One region of the Margalitia sp. FSL K6-0131 genome, then DNA from elsewhere that is predicted to be linked to it. Evidence: riboswitches for the same ligand, from Rfam matches in the RefSeq annotation. Region 1 holds a riboswitch; the other holds the start of a gene.

Region 1 (7,322 bases):
CAGTATGGAACACATATCGATGCCCCCATACATTTCGTTCGAAACAAACGTTACCTTGAGGATCTAGAGCTAAAGGAACTCGTATTGCCTCATATTGTAATTGATAAATCGAGGGAAGCGGAAGAAGATAATGACTTTATATTATCTGTTGATGATGTCTTAAAGTTTGAAGCGGAACATGGAAAAATCGAAGCAGGTACATTTGTCGCTTTACGTACTGATTGGGGGAAGCGTTGGCCTAATAAGGAGGCATTTGAAAATAAAGATAAAGAGGGAAATAGTCACACTCCGGGATGGGGAATAGAAGCCTTAAAATTTTTATTTGAAGAAAGAAAGATTAAAGCTGTTGGACACGAAACATTTGATACAGATGCGGCCCTTGATTTTCGCAAAAATGGTTCCCTCGTTGGTGAATACTATGTGCTTGAACAAGATACATTTCAAGTGGAATTGTTGACGAACCTAGATAAGTTGCCAGCCAAAGGAGCTGTAATTTTCAATATTAGTCCAAAGCCTGAGAAAGCAACTGGTTTTCCAGTTCGTTCTTTTGCTATTTTGCCATAAATACTTAATACATTTGATAGATTTAAAAAATACTAAGGGAGAGAGATTAAAATGACAAAAACATTAATAAAAGCTCCATTCAGAGCAGACCATGTGGGAAGTTTATTACGACCAGCAAGAATTCATAAGGCCAGGAAGGATTTCCAAGAAGGGAATATTACAGCACAAGAACTACATGAAATTGAAACAGACGAGATTAAGAAAGTTGTTGATAAACAAATCGAAGTCGGACTGCAAGCTGTCACAGATGGAGAATTCCGCCGAAGATTTTGGCATACGGATTTTCTAGAGCATTTAAATGGTGTAGAGGGCTACATTCCAGAGCATGGCTTTAAATTTAAGGGGGAGGAAACAGAACGATACAATGTTCGTGTGGTTGGAAAAATCTCATTTAACCCTCATCACCCACATGTAAAAGACTTTATTGAATTTAAAGAAATCGTTGGAGACCGTGCCATTGCAAAGCAAACGATTCCGAGTCCTAATCAATTATTTAACACTGGTATCCGTAATCTGGATGTTTATCCTAACATTGAAGAATATGCAAATGATATTATTCAAGCGTACCGCGAGGCAATTAAAGCCTTTTATGATGCTGGCTGCCGTTATCTTCAGCTAGATGATGTCTACATTGCAGGTCTTAATGCACCGGAAATTCCATTTCATGATAGCGGTTATTCCCGTGAAGAATTAATAGAATTAGCCTTACGTGTTGCAAATGGAGTACTGGAGGATAAACCGGAAGATCTAATTGTAACGACTCATCTTTGCCGTGGTAACTACCGATCGAAATGGGCTTTTGAAGGCAGTTATGCAAAAATCGCGCCAACCTTATTTGCAAAAGAAAAAGTCAACGGATTTTTCCTGGAATATGATGACGATCGTTCGGGAGATTTCAAACCTTTGGAATACATTCCAAATGGGGGCCCCCAAGTCGTGCTGGGTGTCTTCACATCGAAGCATGGTAAATTAGAAGATAAGGAGACCATTAAAGCACGCGTGAAGGAAGCAACAAAATACGTACCATTAGAGCAATTATGTATCAGCCCTCAATGCGGTTTTGCTTCTACTCATCATGGGAATATTTTATCCGAAGAAGAACAATGGGCGAAGTTGAAATATATTGTAGATATTTCTAAAGAAATATGGGGATAGGAAATAACTAATTTTTAACCAAGTTGTTTTAAAACGGTGAATCACCCAAAAGTGTTGTTAAATAAACAGTTTTGGGTGTTTTTTCTAGGAAAGATGAAATAGGCAGAATTTGAAATGAACGATTGTCTATTTATTATTCTTGCCTTCTATCGCATGCACATTCTTCCAATTTTCATATTAAGTTTTATTTATCGTAGAAAAGTATCTGATTTTTTAATTATTCAAGCCCTAACACAAAATGTTCAAGTGCTCCTCATGAAAAAAAGAGAGTTCGCAATAAAATGCAAACTCTCTTTTTTAGTTGCCCCTGCCAAGGAATTTAATCTTACCATAAACCGATAGAAAAGTTTATAGTGGACTAGGGAATCTTTGTGGAAATAGAAAATCTGATTTCATGAATACAGCTTTGATATCGATTGGCCCAGAATAATTTTCATGCCGGGGTAAAAATGTTCAAATCATGTTCGTTTCTTACTTTACTACCATACTTTCCCGCTTTCTTTTCTCAGCTTCCACATTCTATCTGTCCATTCTTTTACCTTTTTACTAATTTCACTCGCTCTGTCATCGATTTCTTTATATTTTTCTTGACTTAATTGGGAAGCGAAATTTCGTAATTGTTCGTTTCTTTCGGATAACCAGTTCCGCAGGGTTGAAGATGTCTCCGAATCGATCCAATGGTTTTCTTCCAGTAACTGGACTGCTTTCGTATATCTGTCATTTTCGCGCGATATCATATTTTTCAGCGGTTCACTTAGTGAATCAAATCGTTTATACTCTGCTAAAACTTCCCATGGATCAGGTGCCTTCGTAAAAGAATAAGCAAGATCGAGCGCGGAAGGAAGCCATTGTTCTTCGATGGTTTTACTTAAATCGTTCGGATTATTAGCGGAATAATACTTGCCGTTCCCCGCGTCCGCCACTTTCTTTAATTGATCTTCCGATTTGGAATCTACATCAAAGCCGATGATGTTTACTTTATACTCATTATTTACAGATGCGAATGCTTCGGCTTCTTTTACTGGATTGCCTCCGCAGGTTTCCGCACCGTCACTGACGATATAAATCGTCGTATCGGCTTCATAGTCTTTTGCCATTTCCTTCGCTTTCTTTATCGCTCCTGCAAGCGGTGTCCACCCTTTCGCTTGAAAGGAGTTTACCGCTTTGACAAACGTGTTTTCGTTGTATTTTCCCATTGTATATTTCTCTTCAATTGCGCTGCACGACTTTTTCATATCTTTATCAGCAGAACTTCCGACATGTCCATATACAATGAGAGAAACATCACTTGTTTGCCCGATTGTTTTCGCAAAACGTTTGACCGCATCTTTGGCAATGGCCATCTTCATTTTGCCTCCAACTTTCTGCAGCATACTGGAGCTCGCATCCAGTAATATGATTGCTTTTGAGCTTTTTGCTTTCCCATTTTCTGTTTTAGTCATTTTTTCCGGTTCCGGCAAATCCGGTTCTTTAAAGTCAGGTTTAAATGCTTCTGCTTTTTCAATGACATCCTTATAATAGGGACTCCCAAGTAAATAGAGTAATCCTTTTTCAAGCTTTTCCGGGTTCTTCGTTTCCTCCGTTAATGACTTTAATTGTTCTGTCAGCTTACCCTTCAGTTCGCTGTCCATATCAGTCGGGAACAATGGGACATCTTTTGTTTCTTGTTCCATCGTATTATCTTTTACTAATATTCCAGCTTTTTGATCCTTTAAAGCTTCTTTGGTTGAATCCAGCTGGATATCGTTTAGTATTGATTGCCAATTATTCTTCTCTTTCTTTTGCACCGCTTCCGCCTTTTTTGTTTTTCTGGAATGATCGTTTTCTTTATTGGCGACTTTTTCTCCGTTGCAGCCGACAAGTAGCAAATTAACCGTTAAAAAAATTCCTAACAGTTTTTTCATTTCCCCCACTCCTCTTCAAGCAAAAAATGTGATTTTTGCACTAACAAAATTGTAAATACATACTATATCTTCCAATTATAGCGAAAAGTTTTTACCTTTTTTCCTTATAATTAAAAATTCCGACTTTATACCTATAAGACTAGTGAAAAAGTACTTCCTGAGTCGTATAAAATAAATCAGATGAAACCCAGACCAATCTAATCTCGAATATGTGTACAAACAGATTTCGGTCATTGTTTGTTTTGCTTTACTCTTGATGACAGGGTGTTCAGGAACACAAGTTGTAACGAAACAAAAAGACTTGGCAGTGTGTTTTCCCTTATTTGCGAGTATAAAAATAATAAAAAGGAATTGACTGAAAATATATACCATTTAGAAAAAACTCTATATAATAGGTGTAGGCAGAACACGATCATGAGCTATGGTGATGGTGTTCTACTTTTCTGAGAAATGAATATGGGGGGAGAAACTTTCGATGTCTGTTGATAATGAGATTTTAATGGATAAAGAAAAACAAAATGAACCAAAGGTGAAAGTGGAAAGAAAAGAGGGAGAACCGACTCCAGCTTTCAAAGGTGCTTCTTGGGCAGCGCTGTTAATAGGTGTTGTTGCTTATCTTATCGGTTTGTTTAATGCAACGATGGAATTGAACGAAAAAGGGTATTACTTTGCGGTTTTAATATTTGGACTTTATTCAGCGGTATCCTTACAAAAAGCGGTCAGAGATAAAGATGAGGGTATACCGGTTACCAATATTTATTATGGCATTAGTTGGATTGCACTTATGATATCCATTTTATTAATGGCCATCGGTTTATACAATGCGGGAAGTATTGTTTTAAGCGAAAAGGGTTTTTATGGCATGGCATTTGTCCTTAGTTTATTTGCGGCCATAACAGTTCAAAAAAATATTAGAGATACACAGAGAGCAAGAGAAAGAGATTGAACACGCGGGGACGGTTCTGCCGTATCAAACTAACGAGAAAGCGCCACATCCATAAAAAAATAAGATATCTCTAATGAAAAAGAAGCATTCGTCATTTTATGTCGAATGCTTCTTTTCCTATATATAACGATGCATTGGGATTTGCCTAATCATATGCAAACAAAGTAAAAAATTCTAGTTCGACAAAAAATTATAAATAATTTATAATGTAATAGTTCAATATCATCATGAGCTTAGTACTGCTTTTTTGTCTAAAATTGAAAAAGGCAAACTTATCGAAAGGTAAGGACGCAAAGCTACGAGTCTAATATCCTCTAGGATAATGATAGTCGGGTTGCCAAGAATAATAAACATGCGATTATTCGATGATTTGGCTGTCCTTATCTGTATCTGGGATAGCTTTTTTTATTGCACTCGTTCGAAAAGAATGTGCAAAGGTTAACAAAGAAGTATAGCAGACTATAGAGAAAAAGGAGATGAAAAGATGATAGTCGTAGATAAAAAGAAATACAAAATGGCAATTAATGAAGGCGCGAAGGAAGTTCATGTACAGGTGCATGGATTAATGAGGGAGGAAGATGTAGAAGGTTATATGATAGATTTACAGGATACGATTAATAAAGTAACAAGACAAGAATATACGTTTGTTGTCGATGCGACTCACCAAACACCTGTCCCATCAAAGGTTGTACCGCAGTTGGAGCAAACGATGAAATTTTATTCTAGCTTAGGTTTTAAGGATATCCTTGTAGTAAAACCTTCCTCTAAAATTGCTCAAGTGCAAATTAGGAATGCACTTGAAAGAATAGTGTTCGCAGGTACATTTGTCGATAAAGTACCTTACTCTATGTAAATAGAAAGATAATTTTTCATCTATTATTTGAAAGGAAGATCAACTAGTGCAAACAACACAAGCGTTATATACCTATGAAATTGTTACAAAGGAACAAACAGATTTAATTCAGAAAGCAGCAGAGTGTCTTGCTAGAACATTTATTGGAGTGGATGTTGCTGGGAAATGGGTTCAGGAACCGATGGTAGGTCAATTACATTTAGATTATGATGATTTCTATCAGTTTACCAAGGATTATTTAGACTCTACTGTAGAGCAGGGATATTGCGCAGTCGCTTTGGATGGTAACAATAATGTTGTTGGGGTGCTTGCTGGAGATACAAATGCACCAGAGATTATCGGAGAAGATGTATTTGAAGGTTCTTTTTATGATATGAATGTCATTCTGCATGTTTTGGAAGATGTGGATAAACGTTTCATGGAAGATTATCAAAAACGACACGGAAAAGAAATCCGAGATGGAGAGTTATTGCACCTATTCATGTTAGGAGTAATTGCGGAACATGACCGGCACGAAATTATTCAACAATTAGGAAATAGTTTGATTACAAAAGCAAAAACACAAGGGTTGAAGGCTATTTTAGCGGAAGCGACAAATCCGAAGTCTATACGTGTAATGGAAAAATATCATAATATACAAAAATATATAGATTTAGATGGAAATTATATTGTTCATAAATATCAGGAAAATAGTAAATTGAATGGTATTCCTGAAAATGTAGCGGATGGAACATATATTCTATTAAAAGAGCTTTAAAATAATGATCAATAATTAAAAGGAGTTAGGGGATTTATATATCATGGAAGCTATTTTGCTAGGTATTATTGTTATTTTATTGGTGGTATCAGTCTATTTTGCTTACCGGTATTATTCAATAAAACGTCATCAAATTAATAAAGAGATAATAAATGGAATGAAAGAAGTAGCAGCAGGTAATATCATAAATAAAGTGAATGAAAGAAGTTCTGATCATACTGTATTTAATCAATTAATTGAGTTTTTCAGCCGAGTTAGGGAAACGTTTTTTTCCTTTTCAAAAAATGTCAATGATATAGGAGAAAATCTCGCTGAAACGGGTGAATATGCTTCTGAGAAAGCCGATATTGTAAGAGCGGCAATTGATGAGGTAGGCAGAGGCTTACAGAAACAATTAGTCGCCACAGAAGAAAGCGCCGCATCTATGGAAGAAATGGCACAGGCTATCGAAGATCTATCAGTGAGATCCAATCAAATTTCAGAACAATCGAATACTACCTTAGCATTGACGCAAGATGGAAACGAGAAGCTAAAGAATTCCTTAGAAAAGATGGAGCAATTTAATCAAACGATAAATACAACATCTGATGCAATAAATAAACTCGGAGAAAAATCTCACGAAATCGGCACTATTGTAAAAGTGATTACAGGGATTTCAGAACAAATTAATTTATTAGCATTGAATGCAGCAATAGAAGCTGCCCGTGCGGGGGAACATGGTAAAGGATTTGCGGTTGTTGCGGATGAGGTTCGAAAATTGGCCGAACAATCACGCCAGTCTTCTTCTGAAGTATCAAATATTGTAAAGAATATACAAGAAGAAACGGAAATAGTTGTCGAGTCCATGCAACAGGGAACAGAAGAATTTAAAGAAACAAATTCGACTATTGTCGAGGTTGGAGCCATGTTCGAAAAGATACTATCTACTACAAAGATCATTGCTGAAAATAATGAAAATACTTCCGCAAGTACAGAAGAATTATCTTCTGCTACTCAGCAGATAATGACAGCAATTGTGGAGATAGCTTCTATTTCTCGGGAATCTGTTGAAATGTTTGAGGAACTAATTGAAATTAGTGATGATGAACTACATACAATGGAAAAACTTGTAGAGGAAGCAAAAGATCTTGTAGAGTTAAAAAA
Region 2 (7,758 bases), 1.9 Mb from region 1:
CTCCAGCCCATCTGATTAACTAAAAAACCAACTGAGAAGCCTACTACTACGCCTTTTAAAAACAACAAAATAAGAATGAGCGGAAGCCCAATAATAGAGATCCCTAACAGCCACATAAATCCCAAAAATTTTATATTATGAAGGAAGCTTAGCCTAAATAAATCAGAAGAATCGGCAACTTTATCATTAGAAACTACTCCAAAAAATTGATTTAAATAATAATATAAATCATCCTTTTGAGAGGGAGAAAGACTATTGACAATAATCGCTCCAAAAACAATACCCATTAAAAATAGGACGATAACAAATAAATAGATCGAGGAGTATTCTTGGACATGAGTTATGATAGGATTAGACTGCAACTTTTTTTTCCGCATTTTCTATCCTCCTGCTTTACATTTAATAGAAACCCTGCTAGCCTTTCGCCATTCAAGATATCTATTAAACTTTATGCACTCATTTACTAGGTTATTCCTTTCCTGCGTGATAAGGAGCAAAAATACTTAAAAAGAAGGAGAGAAAATAGTATGGCCGCCATTAAAACGGCGACCATTCATAAATTATATCTTTCTAGCGACTAATGTAAAAGTTTTCGGCAATCCGATATCATGAATTTTATGATTTGGTTCCTCTTCAAGGACTTCAATAAGCATCTCACTCTGGCCGACTGTCGTAATCAATTCACCTAATGTCCATTTTCTTTGTAAGACCTCTTCCGTATCTTCTCTTTTTTCTTGTGGCATATGCTTGCTAAATGCCACTTCCCGTTTGGAGATTGCTGGGTCAAAGTAATTACCTGTTACCTTATGTTTTTTACCTGAAGAGGTAATTAGTTTTGTGGAAACAGGGTGAAATTCATGTAAGATAAATTTACCATTTGGCCGAAGGAGACTTGATACAATCTTTACTAATGGAAATAAATCTATAAAATAGTGGAGGACACCAAGCTCCATTAAAACATAGTCATATTGCCCTCTATGCTCTTCTATAGGGATCGATAAAATATCGGAAACTACATATTCCAATGGTACTTCGGCTGCACTTGCTATCTCCTTGGCATATGCTTGATTTTCCTTTGAAAAATCAACAATAGTTACCTGAGCTCCCAGTAAAGACAGTGCTACTCCTTTAATCCCGTTAGATCCCATTAAATGAATGACTTTTTTACCTGACAGATTGTCAAAATATTTATTAAAAGGATAGAGTCGCCAATTTGGATTTTGTTTTATTTTTTCTGCTACAACTGCAGGGTCTCCATGACGGTTTAATAGTGCTTCATAATTATGCTGATTCCATGCTTCCTCATTTTGATTCGTCACTATCTGCTGCTGTTTATTTAGAAAGGCATGTATCAACTCAATTTCTACATCACTATTTCGATAATAGAGATATTGGTAGAGAGAGATACACCAAAATGAAATGCCATCCTTTTTCAATTCTACACGATAAGGATTTGTACGAATGGTAGTATTAAAAAAACATTCGATAAATATCGTATATCCTTCATATTGTACTTGAAAGGATGCATTTACTTGGTTCTTATTGATCTCAGATAGGGTGGAAGGTGGAAAAAGCGAATAGGCTTTTTCAAATACATCCCATTGAATCTCTAAAAACACTTCATTTGAATGGTCTATTTCTACTCCTTGTATCCTAAGGGAAGTCGTTTTCACAAATTGATATGGAATCCCTTCTTCATCCAATCTCTTGGTTAACTCAGTTAATAATTCAATGTAGTTCATTTTTCTCCACCATATTATTTAGTATTATCCACTTTTCCATATTGACCGCCTCCTCCAGCCATAAGCTGAAGCGTTCCTTGTCTTGCTTGCATTATCATATCAGCTAAATCCGCTTTCACCACTTTTTTCAATTCTTCAATCGGTACATTGTGTAAAATATTCATTTCCGTATCAAAGTAATCTAATAATTTGTGCAATGTTTTCGGACCTAATCCTGGTAGGAAATCAAGCGGGACTTGATGTACATAAGGAGGTCGCTTTGGGCTTACTTGATCTGTTGCCAGTTCTTTTATTCGTTCAGACACTCCCTTTGTGAAATGAGTGGATCCACAGTGAGGGCAAATGTCAGCCACTTTTGGCTCAAAGCATTTCGAACAGGTTGTTCGATAGTACTTGCCAAGATATGGATTCAATCCGTAATTTGCGACAATTCCATTACCGTCTTTACCATGTAAGGCTTTTTCTAATGCAGCAAATGTCGGAGATTCGAGCTTCATTATCTGATATTCACGGGCAATTTTCCCTAAAGAATGCGCATCGGAATCACTGACAAATGTAAAGTGATGCAATTCTTTAATTCGGTCCGCCATTTCTGTGTTAGAGCTCAACCCTAATTCAATCCCGTCAATTAAATCGGGATCCAGAATTTCGGATATTGATTTTTCTACACCCTTTCCATACAAACTTTTGAATGGGGTGAAAACATGTGCAGGAATAAAAATTCCGCCTAATGATTTTATTTTCTTTTGTAACGGTACAGCACTTTCATGTATCCTTTGTGTGCTTAATTGGACATTTTTGACCTTTGTTTGATACCACATCGAAAAATTCTTTAAAGCCTCTAAAGTAGGAAAATAGCCAAGGACATGAATTGGACCTTTACAATTCTCGTCATTTACTTCAATTTCTACTCCGGGAATGAGTGTAACCGTTTCTTGAAAACGGAATCCCCCCTCTGCCATTCCCCTTAGGTCTCCACGATAAATCAAGTCTTCTATTTCAGCAATGACTTCCGGAGAATGACAGTCAATGATGCCTACCATATCTAAACCTTTAGGGGACTTTGCCGTATTTAAGATATTGGTAAGCGTTAATGATTTCGATGCAGTAATTTTTACTGGTTTTCCGTTTTTCGTCCTCCCGATATGAATATGGAGGTCGACAAAATAATTATTCACTCTTATTCAACGCCTCTTTTAATTGTAGATATTGAATTGCGTACAGTGTTTTGGCATCATAGATTTTCTTTTCCTGAATTAATTGAAGTGCTTCTTCCAGTGTAACCTCTAATAATTCCACAAATTCGTCTTCATCAGCACTTTTTGGATTTTCTACTTTCTGCAAGCCTTTTGCTAAGTATAAATGAATAAGTTCATCAGCGAAGCCTGGTGATGTATAGAATGAACAAATAAGTTCTAGTTTTTCACATGAGTAGCCAGTTTCCTCTTCTAGCTCCCTTATAGCCGTTACATCTGGCTTTTCTCCTGGTTCTAATTTACCTGCAGGAATTTCAACTAATGCCCTATCCATTGGTTTTCGATATTGATCCACCAAAATAATTTTATCATCTGGAGTAATAGCTAATATGGCAACTGCCCCTGGATGTTTAATAATTTCCCTCTTTGCCGTTTTACCATTTGGCAGTTCTACTTCATCTATTTGCAGACGGACAACCCTGCCCTCAAAAATTTTCTCTGACCTGATTGTTTTCTCTTCAAATTTATGCATCATAAACTCTCCTTGTTCTATTCCATAGACTACTATTCATACATTTTAACAAACGGCTCTGTTAAATAATAGTGTTGACGTCTTATCGTCTTATGTGTACATGTTCCCTACCGTTAATGTTCCCTAGTAAAACCCGCACATGTGTATGCGTATAACTAAACACTATTATAGCTTAACAAATTTTAAAAAGCGGAGGCTAATAGGAAGCCCGCTAAAAAGAAGGTGACATACCCGTGAAAATATTTGTACATTCGAAAGGAATTACAATGAGCGGCAAGGCATGGGAAATAAGAGAGCAATTAAAATCATATAGAAAACAGTATTACTATGTGCTTGATTGGGTAAAGTTAATCAATCGTTAGCAAATATTTTGTTAAAGTAAACTGTTTTTCGCTACAATAGTAGGAAACAAAGTGAAAGGAAACCTGTCATGAAAAAAAATAGACTAGGAAACTCAGATTTATACGTTTCTGCACTTGGATTAGGATGCATGTCTCTTGGAACAGATGAAAAACATGCACAAGAAATTATATACGCTGCATTAGAGGAAGGTATTAATTATTTTGATACGGCGGACCTATATGATGTTGGAGCAAATGAGGAGATTGTCGGGAAGGCATTAAAGGATGTCCGTGACCAAGTCATTATTGCCACAAAAGTAGGAAACCGCTGGAACAAGAATCATTCCGGGTGGAGCTGGGATCCTTCTAAAAAATATATAAAGGAAGCTGTAAAGGAGAGTCTTAAAAGATTACAAACAGATTATATTGATTTATATCAATTGCATGGGGGAACGATCGAGGATAATATCGAGGATACAATTGAAGCCTTTGAAGAATTAAAATCGGAAGGAATTATTCGGTATTATGGAATTTCCTCTATTCGTCCTAACGTGATTCGTGAATATATTGAGAAATCCTCCATTATTAGCATTATGATGCAATATAGTCTTCTGGATAGACGACCTGAGGAAATTTTTCCATTTATTAAAGAACACTCAGTAAGTGTTGTGACAAGAGGACCGCTTGCTAAAGGATTATTAAGCGAGAAATGGACTAGCAAGCTATCTGAAAAAGGCTATTTGGAATATTCCCATCAGGAGCTTCACGACTTACTTTCTAGTATTCAAAATAAATTGGTTTCTGAGAATAGATCCATGACGGAATTAGCCCTTCAGTTTAATTTAGCGAATGATACTGTAGCTTCTATAATTGCTGGAGCGAGTTCAGTCAAACAAGTTCGCATAAATGCACAAGCCACTAGGTCTGATTCTTTAAACGAGGATGAACGAAAGATTCTTCTTACGTTAACAAAGGAAAATATCTATAAGGAACATCGATAAAAGAAAAGGTCTGGATTGCCGGACCTTTCTTTTGGTTGTCTAGCATAATGCCAATCGATAAGTGAATCTCCGGGTCTCCTCTCAACGATAAGTTAACATCAGCTCCTAAAATACTTTGCAGTGTTTCCTTTACCTCAGTCAATGCCCCTACAGGTAAAATTTGCACTTCCATTTCAATATGAACAAGGCATTTCCACTTTTATGATTTTTGGGGGTAACTATTCAAAAAGTTTTCAACAAATTCTTTTCTTTTTTTACAAATAAGTATTCGTTTTTTCAAATTATATTTTAGAAGAAATAAAAAGTTGCGATGTCATAAAAACTTTTTTTACCATATAACGACAAAATCATTTAAATAGTATGATAATTCATTTCTCGTTTTATTCATTTTGTGGCATTATTTCAATTATTCGACATCGACATAATTTTCGAGTATGGCTAAATCATTTTCGTTATACTCAAAAATGTAGACAAAAAGTAGTAGATAATAAGAATGAATTATTATCAGAAAAAGGCAAACTTATTGAAAAATAAGGACGCAAAGTCACAGGTCTAAGGTTTAATACGATGACGGCTGGGCTACCTGAAATACATGGTATTTTAGGAGGTAAAAATGGAGAAAAAATTAATGGCAAGTACACAAACACTGGATCAGGAATGGATTGATTTAATTTTAGCAGCACTCGATATGGGAATTTCTGTTCAAGAAATAAAAGACTTCTTTCATAAAAAAACCTCTGGATTAGATGTAATGTAAAAAATTTTCCTAACATTCTACTATACATACTATTATTCACATCTTAAAATATTTATTGCAATTATTATAATTTTTTTGCAAATCCGTTCTAAATATGGAACCCGAATTTCGTTATATGTTATAATGAATCGAAGGAAGGTGACATACTTATGATTGGACAACGCATAAAAAATTTCCGATTACAAAGGCAACTATCATTATCAGAGCTTGCCGAAAGAGCAGGTGTCGCAAAATCTTATCTAAGTTCCATTGAACGTAATATTCAATCAAATCCTTCTGTTCAGTTTCTGGAAAAAGTATCAGCTGTTTTAGGAGTATCTGTAAATGCATTACTCCATGATGAGGGGGAAGAAGGATTTGACCACGCAGAACTTGACTCTGAATGGGAACTGTTAGTACGTGAAGCGATGAATTCTGGTGTCTCTAAAAATGAGTTTCGAGAATTTCTCGAATTTAATAAATGGAAAAGGAATAATAAATAAAGCGTTCGTTATGATGATTTGAACGCTTTTTATTTTTCCTTTTTCCAAACCCTATTTAAATTTCTTCCAGTCCATTGGATTTTCATTTAATAATTCTTCAAAGGATTTATTCTTTTCCTTTCTTCTTCTTTCTTCTCTCTTTCTTTCTTCCTCTTGAAGCTTTTCATTTTCTTCCTTCTGCACTAAATCATGCTGTGCTTGTTTTAATTTTAATAATATATCTTGATTTAAAGAATCCTTCAATGTAAGCTTTTCATCCTGCTTTTCCTTTTTAGGTTGATACTTTTGCTGTTTTTTTGTTTTTGCCATTTTGATTTCTCCCTTAAGTTTAAAAATGAAGAAAAAGAATAGGTATCATGTAACCTACACTCCCATCATTTTACTACAGTGACTAATAAGCTTCTAGTCTTACATCTTCAGCTACCATTACAGTTGGCTCCGTCGAAGCAAGTACTTCCTCCACTGTGTATCCTTTTGCCACTTCCCTTAAAATAAGTCCTTTATTGGATACATCGATAACAGCTCTATCCGTAATAATTCGGTTAACAACGCCTTTCCCTGTTAAAGGAAGACTGCATTCTTTGAGAATTTTAGGCTCACCATTTTTATTCACATGGTCCATAATAACAATGATTTTTTGGGCACCATGAACTAAATCCATCGCTCCCCCCATGCCCTTGATCATTTTCCCCGGGATCATCCAATTAGCTAAATCACCTGAGGCCGATACTTCCATTCCGCCCAAAATTGCTATATTTATATGACCGCCCCGAATCATCGCAAACGATTCTGCACTATCAAAATAAGCTGCACCCGGAATTGCCGTCACCGTTTCTTTTCCGGCATTGATTAAATCTGCATCAATCTCCTCCTCATTAGGATATGGGCCAATTCCAAGCAAGCCGTTTTCCGACTGTAAAACAACTTGTTTATTATCGGAAATGTAATTGGCAACTAATGTTGGCATTCCAATTCCCAGATTTACATAATGGCCATCTTTAATTTCCTTTTCCGCTCTTCTAGCAATCTTTTCCCTTATTGAACCTTTATCAGCTGACATATTCTTCTCTCCCTTCCTTAATGTGCAAATTATTTTCTAATGGTTCTTCTTTCAATACGTTTTTCTTGATCCCCTTGAATAATCCTTTGCACATAAATGCTTGGAGTATGAATAAAATTAGCATCCAGCTCCCCGACTTCATAGAGCACCTCTACCTCTGCAATCGTTACCTTTCCTGCAGCCGCGATCATCGGGTTAAAATTACGAGCTGTTTTGTTGTATACTAAATTCCCCATTTTATCACCTTTCCAAGCACGAATTAAACTAAAATCTGCCGTTAATGCTTCCTCCAAAACATATTCTTTCCCATTAAACGTCCTCGTTTCTTTCCCTTCTGCAATTGGTGTTCCCACACCTGCGGGAGTATAAAATGCAGGAATTCCCGCTCCTCCTGCTCGTATTTTTTCTGCCAAGGTGCCTTGCGGGGTTAATTCCACTTCTAATTCGCCAGCTAACACCTGGCGTTCGAATTCTTTATTTTCCCCAACATATGACCCTATCATTTTCTTAATCTGTTTATTTTGCAAAAGCGGTCCTAATCCCCAATCATCTATCCCGCAGTTATTAGAAATAACCGTTAAATCCTTTACCCCTTTTTCGACAAGTGCAAGAATTAAATTTTCAGGAATTCCGCAAAGACCGAAACC

Evidence for each region. A riboswitch is a leader RNA that binds a small molecule or an ion and turns the genes downstream of it on or off. The one in region 1 is predicted to bind cyclic di-GMP.
Region 2: linked by a shared signal. The riboswitch ahead of NSQ59_RS10875 (anti-repressor SinI family protein) and the one ahead of NSQ59_RS20220 (hypothetical protein) in region 1 are both predicted to bind cyclic di-GMP.

What each region holds. Positions count from the first base shown of each region.
Region 1 is NZ_JBBOZS010000001.1:4,133,031-4,140,352, reverse strand. It holds gene NSQ59_RS20240 (cyclase family protein) at 1-564, shown strand, start outside; gene NSQ59_RS20235 (5-methyltetrahydropteroyltriglutamate--homocysteine S-methyltransferase) at 616-1,719, shown strand; gene NSQ59_RS20230 (vWA domain-containing protein) at 2,199-3,623, opposite strand; gene yiaA (inner membrane protein YiaA) at 4,099-4,569, shown strand; cyclic di-GMP riboswitch class I at 4,825-4,911, shown strand; gene NSQ59_RS20220 (hypothetical protein) at 5,054-5,422, shown strand; gene NSQ59_RS20215 (hypothetical protein) at 5,469-6,179, shown strand; gene NSQ59_RS20210 (methyl-accepting chemotaxis protein) at 6,223-7,322, shown strand, end outside.
Region 2 is NZ_JBBOZS010000001.1:2,241,751-2,249,508, reverse strand. It holds gene spoIIM (stage II sporulation protein M) at 1-377, opposite strand, end outside; gene NSQ59_RS10900 (class I SAM-dependent methyltransferase) at 561-1,742, opposite strand; gene NSQ59_RS10895 (endonuclease Q family protein) at 1,757-2,926, opposite strand; gene NSQ59_RS10890 (NUDIX hydrolase) at 2,913-3,470, opposite strand; gene mciZ (Z-ring formation inhibitor MciZ) at 3,704-3,832, shown strand; gene NSQ59_RS10880 (aldo/keto reductase) at 3,901-4,812, shown strand; cyclic di-GMP riboswitch class I at 5,316-5,399, shown strand; gene NSQ59_RS10875 (anti-repressor SinI family protein) at 5,426-5,569, shown strand; gene NSQ59_RS10870 (helix-turn-helix domain-containing protein) at 5,719-6,051, shown strand; gene NSQ59_RS10865 (YqkE family protein) at 6,103-6,360, opposite strand; gene NSQ59_RS10860 (CoA transferase subunit B) at 6,443-7,111, opposite strand; gene NSQ59_RS10855 (CoA transferase subunit A) at 7,141-7,758, opposite strand, start outside.